3 regions of the Arthrobacter sp. SAFR-044 genome follow, and region 3 is predicted to be linked to each of the others. Evidence: riboswitches for the same ligand, from Rfam matches in the RefSeq annotation. Region 3 holds a riboswitch; each other region holds the start of a gene.
The links. A riboswitch is a leader RNA that binds a small molecule or an ion and turns the genes downstream of it on or off. The one in region 3 is predicted to bind cyclic di-AMP.
Positions count from the first base shown of each region.

Region 1: linked by a shared signal. The riboswitch ahead of ACR65J_RS19260 (aggregation-promoting factor C-terminal-like domain-containing protein) and the one ahead of ACR65J_RS16750 (M23 family metallopeptidase) in region 3 are both predicted to bind cyclic di-AMP.
Region 2: linked by a shared signal. The riboswitch ahead of ACR65J_RS08120 (LysM peptidoglycan-binding domain-containing protein) and the one ahead of ACR65J_RS16750 (M23 family metallopeptidase) in region 3 are both predicted to bind cyclic di-AMP.

Region 1 is NZ_JBPFDN010000016.1:83,645-86,909, forward strand. It holds gene ACR65J_RS19255 (glycosyltransferase family 39 protein) at 1-1,544, shown strand, start outside; cyclic di-AMP (ydaO/yuaA leader) riboswitch at 1,712-1,872, shown strand; gene ACR65J_RS19260 (aggregation-promoting factor C-terminal-like domain-containing protein) at 1,878-2,582, shown strand; gene ACR65J_RS19265 (glyoxalase superfamily protein) at 2,698-3,117, opposite strand; gene upp (uracil phosphoribosyltransferase) at 3,162-3,265, opposite strand, start outside.
Region 2 is NZ_JBPFDN010000004.1:167,429-170,693, reverse strand. It holds gene ACR65J_RS08130 (DNA alkylation repair protein) at 1-466, opposite strand, end outside; gene ACR65J_RS08125 (TraR/DksA family transcriptional regulator) at 463-822, opposite strand; cyclic di-AMP (ydaO/yuaA leader) riboswitch at 1,188-1,359, shown strand; gene ACR65J_RS08120 (LysM peptidoglycan-binding domain-containing protein) at 1,363-2,208, shown strand; gene ACR65J_RS08115 (protein adenylyltransferase SelO) at 2,319-3,265, opposite strand, start outside.
Region 3 is NZ_JBPFDN010000011.1:98,871-102,135, reverse strand. It holds gene serC (phosphoserine transaminase) at 1-75, opposite strand, end outside; gene ACR65J_RS16755 (iron-dependent transcriptional repressor DtxR) at 372-1,073, shown strand; cyclic di-AMP (ydaO/yuaA leader) riboswitch at 1,190-1,419, shown strand; gene ACR65J_RS16750 (M23 family metallopeptidase) at 1,432-2,247, shown strand; cyclic di-AMP (ydaO/yuaA leader) riboswitch at 2,376-2,555, shown strand; gene ACR65J_RS16745 (C40 family peptidase) at 2,626-3,265, shown strand, end outside.

The sequences.
Region 1 (3,265 bases), on a different contig from region 3:
TGGTACTCGCGGCATACTTCACCACCCGGGCCATTGAACGGGCGGGCTGGAAGTGGCTGGTTGCTGCAGGAGCCGTGATCGGCCTGGCGTTCCTCGCCAAGATGCTGCAAGGCTTCCTGATCGTTCCGGCGCTGGGACTGGCCTACCTGTGGGCTGCCCCCACCTCGATCAGCCGCCGGCTGGGGCACCTCATGGGCGCCCTGGGCGGCATCATTATGGTGGCCGGCAGCTACATCGCCCTTTTCCAGCTGACGCCGGCCTCGGCACGGCCCTACATGGCCGGCTCCACCACCAACAGCTTCCTGGAACTGACCTTCGGCTACAACGGCCTGGCCCGCATCACCGGCTCAGGCGAAGGCATGCCCGGCGGCGGGGCGGGAGGCGCGGCCGGCGGACCCGGCGGTTTCGGCGGGGGCAACAGCGGATTCGGCGGGGCGGCAGGGCTGCTGCGGATGTTCGGCACGAGCTTTGGCGGCGAAGTGTCGTGGCTGCTGCCCGCCGTCCTCGTCCTGCTGGTGGCCGGCCTGTGGTTCACCCGGCGGGAAGCCAGAACCGCCATGGGCCGTGCGTCGCTGATCCTGTGGGGCGGCTGGCTCCTTGTCACCGCGGGTGTCTTCAGCTTCATGAGCGGCATCGTGCACCCCTACTACTCTGTGGCGCTGGCGCCGGCGATCGCAGCCCTCATTGGCATCGGTGCCGTGGAACTCTGGCGCGGCCGCTCCTACTGGCCAGCCAGGATTGTCCTGGCTGCAACCGTCCTGGGCACCTCCATCTGGTCGGCAGTCCTCCTGGGCCGCGACGCGTCCTGGCTCCCCTGGCTGCGCGTCGCCGTCATCGTCCTCGGCGTCCTTGCCGCCGCCGGCATCCTGCTCCGTGTTGACGCGCTTGGCACCGGACGGTTCCGGCGCGCGGGTGCTGCCGCCGTCGTCGTCGTATCCCTCCTGGCCGGCGGACTTGGGGCGGGTGCCTGGACCCTCGCCACCGCAACGTCCGCACATTCAGGTTCCATTCCGACGTCGGGGCCGGCGGGCCCGGCGGCAGGCGGCTTTGGAAACCGGGCGGCAGGTTTCCGCGGCGGCCGCGCCGACGGCACGGACGCGGCCACCGGAACGAATGGGTTTGACCCCGCAAACCGAATTGATGGCGCACCGGATGCAGCCGGCGGAGCCGCTGGTCCCGGAGGAACCGGCGGCGGCCCCGGTGAAGGAACCGCCGACGCCGCGGTCACCGCATTGCTGTCATCCACCACGACCAAATGGTCCGCGATCGTCAGCGGCGCCAGCCAGGCAGCCAGCCTGGAACTCGCTACCAACACCAACGTCATCGCACTGGGCGGCTGGAACGGCGGAGACCCGTACCCCACCCTCGCCGAGTTCCAGGACATGGTGTCCAAGGGCGAGATCGGGTACTACATCCAGGCCGGCGGCATGGGCGGAGGCGGCATGGGCGCCCGCGGCGGCAACTCGGAGGTGGCAGCCTGGGTCCAGGCCAACTTCCAGGCCCAGACTGTGGGCAACTCCATCGTTTACCAACTCGCAAAGTAGGATGCACCGATAGCCTCCAGGCTCGAACGATCCCGGCAAGCGGTGCAAATCGACGCGCTGCTTGCCGTGACTTCTGTTACCTAAATGTGACTTTGGCTTAATCTTCCTGTACCGTCGATTGGGTGCGGCCCCCGTTCGGGCCGCATATCCCGGGTTGACGCCAAGCTCTGCCGCTTCCCCTGGATTCCGATTGAGCAACGGCAGAGGCGGGGGACCCACCGTCCCGGGCAATGAATGCCCTTGGGGTTAAGCACGTACGTGATCTTTCCGTACGGCCGGATGCCCTCATCCGAACCCGACAGCTAACTCCGCAGGTGTGAGAGGCGATCAATCATGTCCAAAAACACGGCAGAACCATGCCTGCCCGCTAAACACCGGGCCAAGCAAGCGGCAAAGAAAACCACCCTGGGCCAGCGCGCCGCCGTCCTTGCAGCATCGTGCGCGGTGCTGGTTGGGGTAGGCGCGGCCGGGCAGGCCACCGGCAGCATGACCCCGGTGTCATCCACCGAGTCAAGCACGGCAGCGTCCGACGCCCAAATGAGCATCGAGAAGAGCGAGATCCGCTCCAACCCTGTGGAGAGCCCCGCTCCCGCCGCAATCGCCGTAGCACCGCAGGCGGCCGAACCGGCTCCCGCAGCGGCACCTGCCGCCCCCGCGCCGGTCGCGCCAGCCCCGGCACCTGCACCCGAGCCCGCCCCCGCACCTGAGCCGGCACCCGCCGTCGCGGTCAACGATCCCGCCGGTGCCCAGGCTTACGCCGCCAGCCAGTTGGCCACGTACGGCTGGGGACCGGACCAGATGCAGTGCCTGCAGACGCTGTGGACCAAGGAATCGGACTGGACCACTACGGCCACCAACCCCAGCAGCGGTGCGTACGGCATCGTCCAGTCCCTCCCTGCTGAGAAGATGGCCAGCTCCGGCGCCGACTACCTCACCAACTACCGCACGCAGATCAACTGGGGCCTGAACTACATCAAGCTCAGCTACGCCTCCCCGTGCGGCGCCCTGGACTTCCACCTGGCGCACAACTGGTACTAGGCACTGCTCGCCTGCGGCGGTGAGCTGAAGGGGCACCTTCCGCTGAGCCTCCCAGGCAGCAACCGCGGCCCGCATCCATCCGGATGCGGGCCGCGGTGCGTTGAGCTGCAGCGTGTTAAGTCGCCGGGGTTTGGGTCTCGGTGCTCTGGGCTGCGTCAGGCCCGGCGTTCCGCCACGGGATGTACTGCACAGCCCACTTATTGCCGTCCGGATCGGCGAAGTACACGAAGTGGCCCCAGTCCTGCACGTCAACGTCGCTGACATCCACGCCGTTGTTTTTCAGGTAGTCGTGGGCGGCATTGATATCGCTGACCACCATCTGAAGGGTCGATCCCGTACCGGGCGGGGCGTCCGAAAGACCCTCGCCGATGCAGATGGAGCAGGCCGAACCCGGCGGGGTCAGCTGCACAAAGCGGATGTCGTCCGACGGCCGCTCGTCGTAGTCGGCGTTGAAGCCCACCTTGTTGACGTAGAAGTCCTTGGCGCGGTCAACGTCGGACACGGGGACAAACACAAGTTCGAGTTTCCAGTCCATCCGCACAGGCTAGCGGCGCGGCCCGGTCCAAAAAAGGGGGAACGCTACCCTGCGATGCCGTAGAGGCGGTCTCCCGCGTCGCCCAGGCCGGGAACGATGTAGGACTTCTCGTTGAGCTTCTCGTCGATGGAGGCCAGGACGATGTGCA
Region 2 (3,265 bases), on a different contig from region 3:
GCCACCGTGCCAGGACAACGCCCGCCCGTTGCCGTTCACGCTCCCCCAGCCCCGCCAGCAATGGGACCAGGACGTCGGCGAGAAGGGGCTCGGCCAGCTCCACTGCCTGTGCGGAGCGAAGGAAGCCCTCCAGGCGGGTCAAGTCAGAATGCCGGAGCAACTGCACCCTTGTCTGCAGGAGCACCACCGCTGCCAGGCGGCGCTCGAACACCGGCCGGGAACCGGGCCTCGGCTGACCCCATAAAGCGGAGGCCAGCATGACCGTGCCGTCATGGTCCAGGTCCTTGAATTTCCGCAGCGCATCACGGACAGTCCCGCGGACGGCCCCCACAGACGAACCATAAGAGGCCAGCATCCCTTCCAGCCGTGCCCCGACGTCGTCCGCATGGTACCAGGTGCCCTCGTTCTGCAGCGTACGGTCCACGAAATCCGCCGCCGCGGACACCACGTCCGCCGCACCCGTCATCGCCCGCGCCCGGACGCCGCGTGCAGGATGCAGAACGGGGTCCACGGCCGGGCTTCCAGCCTTCCCTCGGCGATAGGCTCCCCGCACACGGCACAGGTTCCATAGGATCCCGCCGCCAGCCGGGCAAGGGCCGCTTCAATCTGGTCCAGGCCCGCCGAACTTTGTTTCAGGAGCGCGGAGGCCTGCGAGAGTTCGAAGGCGATGGTGGCGCCCTCGGGATCGTGCTCGTCGTCGACATTGGAATCCTGGCGCGCCGAGTTCGCAGCCTCGATGTCCGCCCGCAGTGCCGGCAACAGTGCCAGGCGCCGCGCCCGCTCCTCTTCGAGCAGCGCACGGAACCGTTCGAAATCCTGCATGGAGACAGCCTAACGCGTGAGTCAGCCGGTGCCGGTTCAGGGATACCGGGTGGTTCCAGGCGGGCACGTGGGAGCGTAGCGGCAACGGGTTGCGATGGTCACAAACAGGGGCCCAGTCCCGAAGCCGACCGCCACGCGCTCAGGATGAAACAGAATTTCGTGTCCGCTTTGTTACCAGGCAGGAAGGTGAAGTATCAGCCGAGGTCGGCCCGGGAACCGGGGTAACGTCCAGACGTTTGCGCAATTCGAGAGAAGGACCTCGTATGTTATCTAAATGTGACAATGGCGTTGAGGGTGGGTTATGGTCGTCTGGTGTCCCTCTCAGACGGGACATTCCCGTCAGCATGCCGAGCCCTGCCGCTGATCATGGGATCCAACCGCTCCAGTTGGCAGGGACGGGGGAACCAAGTTTCCACGGCCACATGTTGGCCTAGGGGTTAAGTCGAAAGTCCCTCCGCTCATCGCGGAGCTGCTTCCGGCCGGGTATCTCCAGCCCGAACCCGACAGCTCACCCCGCAGGCATGGGAGAGGCGATCAACCGTGTCAAAAAATTCCATTTCAGCCCGTCACCGCGCGACTCCGGCCCGCTCCATTGTGCTCGAGGGCCTCGCCGTCACAGCCAAGTCCCAGGCCCGCTCGCTGGGCCGCCCGGCGCTCGCCGTTGCTGCAGCGTCCGGCATTGCCTTCGGAGTCGGCGCCCCGGCCCACGCAGGTGTAACCGCCCCGGACACCACTGAGCAGACCACCGTCCAGGCCGCCTCCGCACCCGTTGCCCCTGCTGCAGCCCCCGCCGCAGCGGCCGCGACTGTCCACACCGTGGTTTCGGGCGACACCCTTGGCGCTATCGCTGCGGCCTACGGCGCAGGCCTGAACGACGTCCTGTCGGCCAACGGCCTGGGACTGTCCTCGGTCATCTACCCGGGCGACCAGATCCAGATCCCCGGTGCAGGCTACACCGCAGCTCCGGCACCCGCACCCGCAGCGGCCCCCGTGCAGGCCGCAGCCGCCACCGCACCGGCGAACACCGGCATGAACATGTCCTACGCTTCCGCTACCCCCGTGGCATCAACCACCGGTACGGGCACCGGCGCAGCGATCCTCGCCTCGGCCTACGGCCAGGTGGGCGTCAAGCAGGACTGCACTGCCATGGTTGAAAAGGCGCTGCGTTCCGTCGGCAAGTCCGTGGGCGACCTTGCCCCCACCCAGTTCTTCCAGTACGGCACCGTTGTAGGCTCTCCCGCTCCCGGCGACCTGATCATCACCTCCGGCCACGTGGGCGTTTACGCGGGCAACGGCCAGGTTGTTAGCGGCGGCGTCAACGGCTTCGATACGCAAGTGCACTCCATCAGCTGGCTCGGCGGCTACTCCGCAGTACGCGTCGCCTAGTCGTCGCATTGTCCGGCGCGCTTAGCGGCGCCGACTGAAGCAGGAGGGTGGCAGCCGGGAAACCCGGCTGCCACCCTCCTGCCGTTTTGCTGAGCGGCGTCCCGCCGCGGTCAGGTCCCGCAGAAGGTCATGTAGCTGCCGAAGTCCTCGGGCGGGCCCTGCATGTAGCGTTCCAGCCCGGGCCGTTCGCTGAAAGGATCAGTGACCGCCTCCAGCAGCTGCTGCAGCGGACCCATGTCTCCGCCAGTGGCAGCGGACAGCGCCTCCTCCACAAGGTTGTTCCGGGGAATGTACGCGGGGTTTACGCTGTCCATCAGCTCCGGGTCAGGCTGGAGCGCCTGCCACCGTTCCAGCCACGCATCGAACGCGGCCAGGTCAAGGACCATGGCGCGCACGGGGCGCAGTTCCCCACGGGCTGCCTTCCCCAGGTTTCGGAAGAACAGGGTGTAGTCCACGGGACCGTCTTTCAGGATGCCGATGGCATCGTCCACCAGAGAGGAAGCAGCGGCTTCATCGCCGGTTCCCCCGCCGCTCTTCAGGCCCAGCTTGGCTGTCATTCCGCTGGTCCATGCCCGGCTGTATTGACCGCGGAAACCACGCAGCACCTCCACCGCCGGGGCAACCGCCTTCTCCTGGTCCTCATCGATGAGCGGCAGCATGGCCTCGGCGAGCCGGGCCAGGTTCCATTCGGCCAGGACTGGTTGGTTGGCGTAGGCATAGCGCCCGCCGACGTCGATGGAGCTGTAGACGGCCTCCGGATTAAAGGCGTCCATGAACGCGCACGGACCATAATCGATGGTTTCCCCGGAGATGGTCATGTTGTCCGTGTTCATGACCCCGTGCACGAATCCCACCAGCATCCACCGGGCCACCAGCTCCGCCTGGGCGGAGACGACAGAACCAAACAGTGCCAGGTAGGGGTTGGCGGCGTCAGCGGCGCGCGGGTAGTGCCTGCTGATGGCGTGGTCCGCCAGCCGTTTCAGAAGGTCCGCATTTTCGGTTGCCCGCGCGTACTGGAAGCTGCCTACGCGAAGGTGGCTGCTTGCCACCCGCGCCA
Region 3 (3,265 bases):
CTTTGACGGGCCGGCGCCGAACCGCCCGTCCTTGGGCAGGAGGTCGGCGGGGATCGTGATGCTGGTGTCGCTCACAGGTGCTCCAATTCGGCGGGGACGAAAGCTTTGGTCCGGACGGGCGGGTTAAAGGTGGCCGGTGGCGCGCAGTGGCTGCGCAACAGGGCCTTCCCCATTCTGCCTGAATGGCAGTGGGGGCGGGAGCCGGAGGGATCAAAGTCCAGACAATGAGACGCGCCGCACGCTGTCAGGCTGCCCGGGGCGCGGCTATTCGGACAAAGTCAAAATAGGCTAAGCTGGCCCCCGGACTACCTCGCGGCAAGAGGCGATACGGTGGGACAACGCAAGGTACTGCGCTCGAGGAGCTGAGCTGGATGACGGATCTGATCGACACTACGGAGATGTACCTCAGGACCATCCTGGAGCTTGAGGAAGAGAACATCGTTGCCCTCCGGGCCCGTATCGCCGAGCGCCTGCGCCACTCGGGCCCCACCGTGTCCCAGACCATCGGCAGGATGGAACGCGACGGACTGGTTGTCGTCTCCGGTGACAGGCACCTGGAACTCACGGATACGGGCCGCAAGCGGGCCACCGAAGTCATGCGCAAGCACCGGTTGGCCGAGCGCCTGCTGGCCGACGTCATCGGACTGGACTGGGCCTACGTGCATGACGAAGCCTGCCGCTGGGAACATGTCATGAGCGAGCGTGTTGAGCGGCGCATTTACGAGATGCTGGACCATCCCACGGAATCGCCCTACGGCAACCCGATCCCCGGCCTCGCGGCGCTGGGCGGACAGCCGGCCACCGGGTTGGCCGACGGCGCCATCAGCCTGGTCGAGGCAATGAAGAGTTATGCGCCCGCCTCCGTGGTGACCATCAGCCGGTTGGCGGAACCGATCCAGGTGGAACCGGAACTGCTGGCGCAACTGGACGAAGGCGGAATCCGGCCCGGGGCTGCCGTAGGCCTGGAGCGCGTGGGGGATTACATCTCCGTGCGCGTCTCCGGAATCGAAGGCGCACTGGAGCTCCCGCCCGAGGTTGCAGCCCACGTTTTTGTCGCCATGCGCCGGTCCTGAGGCGGGCCCTATAGCCCAGCGCCGTCGTTCCACGCAAAGATAACGGAATTGTTACCTAGGGTCTTAAGGCCCTATAGTGGAACCAATCGTTGATACTTAAGCGTTACCCGATCCGGAGCCGAGCTCTGCCAGCGGATCGGGTGCACGAGTCGTTACTGGCAGAGGCGGGGGAACCACAAACGGCAGCGGGGGGCTGCCTTGGGGTGAAGTCCGTCAGCAGCAAGCCTCTCCAGTGAAGGATTCTTCCGGGAACACCCCTGTGCAGAAGCTTGCCCTGACGGGCCGGGTCTTTGATCTCTCTGACCCGAATCCGACAGCTAACTCCGCAGGCTTTTCCAGAGAGGAACCCTTCTTGACCATGCAGACCTCCCGGGGCCGGCGCCGCGCGGCCGGCACCCCTTCGGCACCCCGGGTTGTCGAAGATGTCGCAGCGGAGCGCCCCCGTGATCTGCATCGCGACGCGCGCCGGCGCCGGGGTCCGTTCCGGCAGGTGACGGAGTTTGCCGCCGCCAGCGGTATCGGCCAGAAAGCTGGAATCGCCCTGGCCGCCACCGGCCTGGTGCTGACGGTCACGGTGCCCGCCACCAGTCCTGTCATGGCAACGGACGCGTCAGGCAACGCGCCGTTGGCGGCCTCCGCCGTCAGTCCCCAGATTTCCGCTGATATCGGGGCCCAGATCGACTTCAGCCGCTCAGCCGTAGTGACCCAGGCCGACCCCGACGGGAAGCTGAAGCAACTCCTGAGCGCCCAGTCCGCCGGTTCCGTAACGCGGGCCGCGTCGGCCGGTACCCTGGCCGCGCCGCTGGCCTCGCTCACCACTGCGTCACCCTTCGGTTACCGGGTGAGCCCGATCACCGGTGGCTCCGGGGACTTCCACCGCGGCCAGGACTTCGTGGCCCAGTGCGGAACCTCCGTCCTTGCTGCCGCGACGGGCACCGTGACCTTCGCGGGCTGGCACCAGTTCGGCGGCGGAAACCGGGTGGTCATCGACCACGGCAACGGGCTCGAGACTACCTACAACCACCTGTCGTCCTTCAACGTCAAGGTGGGCCAGACGGTCTCCCGGGGCGACGTTGTGGCGCTCAGCGGCACGACAGGGGCGTCCACCGGCTGCCACCTGCACTTCGAGGTGCAGGTCAACGGCGAAGTGGTCGACCCGATGGGCTGGCTGTAACCAAATGATTGACCACTCTCAGATCGCATCCACGCGCTGTGACCTGAATGTGACATTGAAAGAAAACTGCTGTACCGTCTAACTCGCGTCAACTTTTCCGAAGTTGACGCTCTTGAGTGGATTGCCTAACTCTGCCACCGCTCAAGGTCCGTTCGCATTTCATCGTCTGGCAGGGGCGGGGGAACCAATTTTGGCCTTCACGTTCAGAAGGCCTTGGGGTTAAGTCACGAGCTTCCCAGGAAGCAGTGTGGCCGGGTGACTCCCATCCGAATCCGACAGCTCACCTCGCAGGCATTGGGAGAGGCTACCTTCGTGTCTTCACGCCATAATTCTGCGCGCCACCGTGCGCAAACGGTTCGCACCAGCCCCTTGGACGCCGTGTCCAAGGCCGTGAGTGCAAATGCCGGGCCCGTAGGCCGCCAGGCTGCCGTTGTGGCAGCGGCGTCGGGCCTCATCCTGAGCATGGGCCTGCCGGCCACCGCAGCAGACACCACCGCTGGTGTCTCTGCCTCCACCGAGTCCGGTTCGGCCCAGACGGCCCTCGCTGTCACCGCCGCCCCGACGGCCACGGTTTCCTTCGAGCGCCCCGTCGTCAAGACCACCGCCGCTCCAAAGGTGGAAGCGGTGCGTACCCAGTCCACCGCTACGGCCGAACGCGCTGCCACGGCCACCGCAGGCCAGGACGCTGCCCCGGCCGCGAAAGCCGCAGAGACCGTATCCGCGGCAACGTCCGGCATTGCAGCCATCGCCTACACCGGCATCGGACACTCCTACGTGTGGGGCGGCACCAGCCCCGTCACCGGCTGGGACTGCTCCGGGTTCGTTCAGTGGGTTTACGCCCAGGCCGGCATCAGCATCCCCCGCACCAACGCGTGGAACATCATGACCCCCACCTCCACCCCGCAGCCTGGCGACGTTGTCGTCCAGAACGGCGGCGCGCACGTGGGCATCTACGTCGGCAACGGCATGATGATCAGCGCACTCAACCCGTCCCAGGGCACGCTGCTGCACTCGCCTG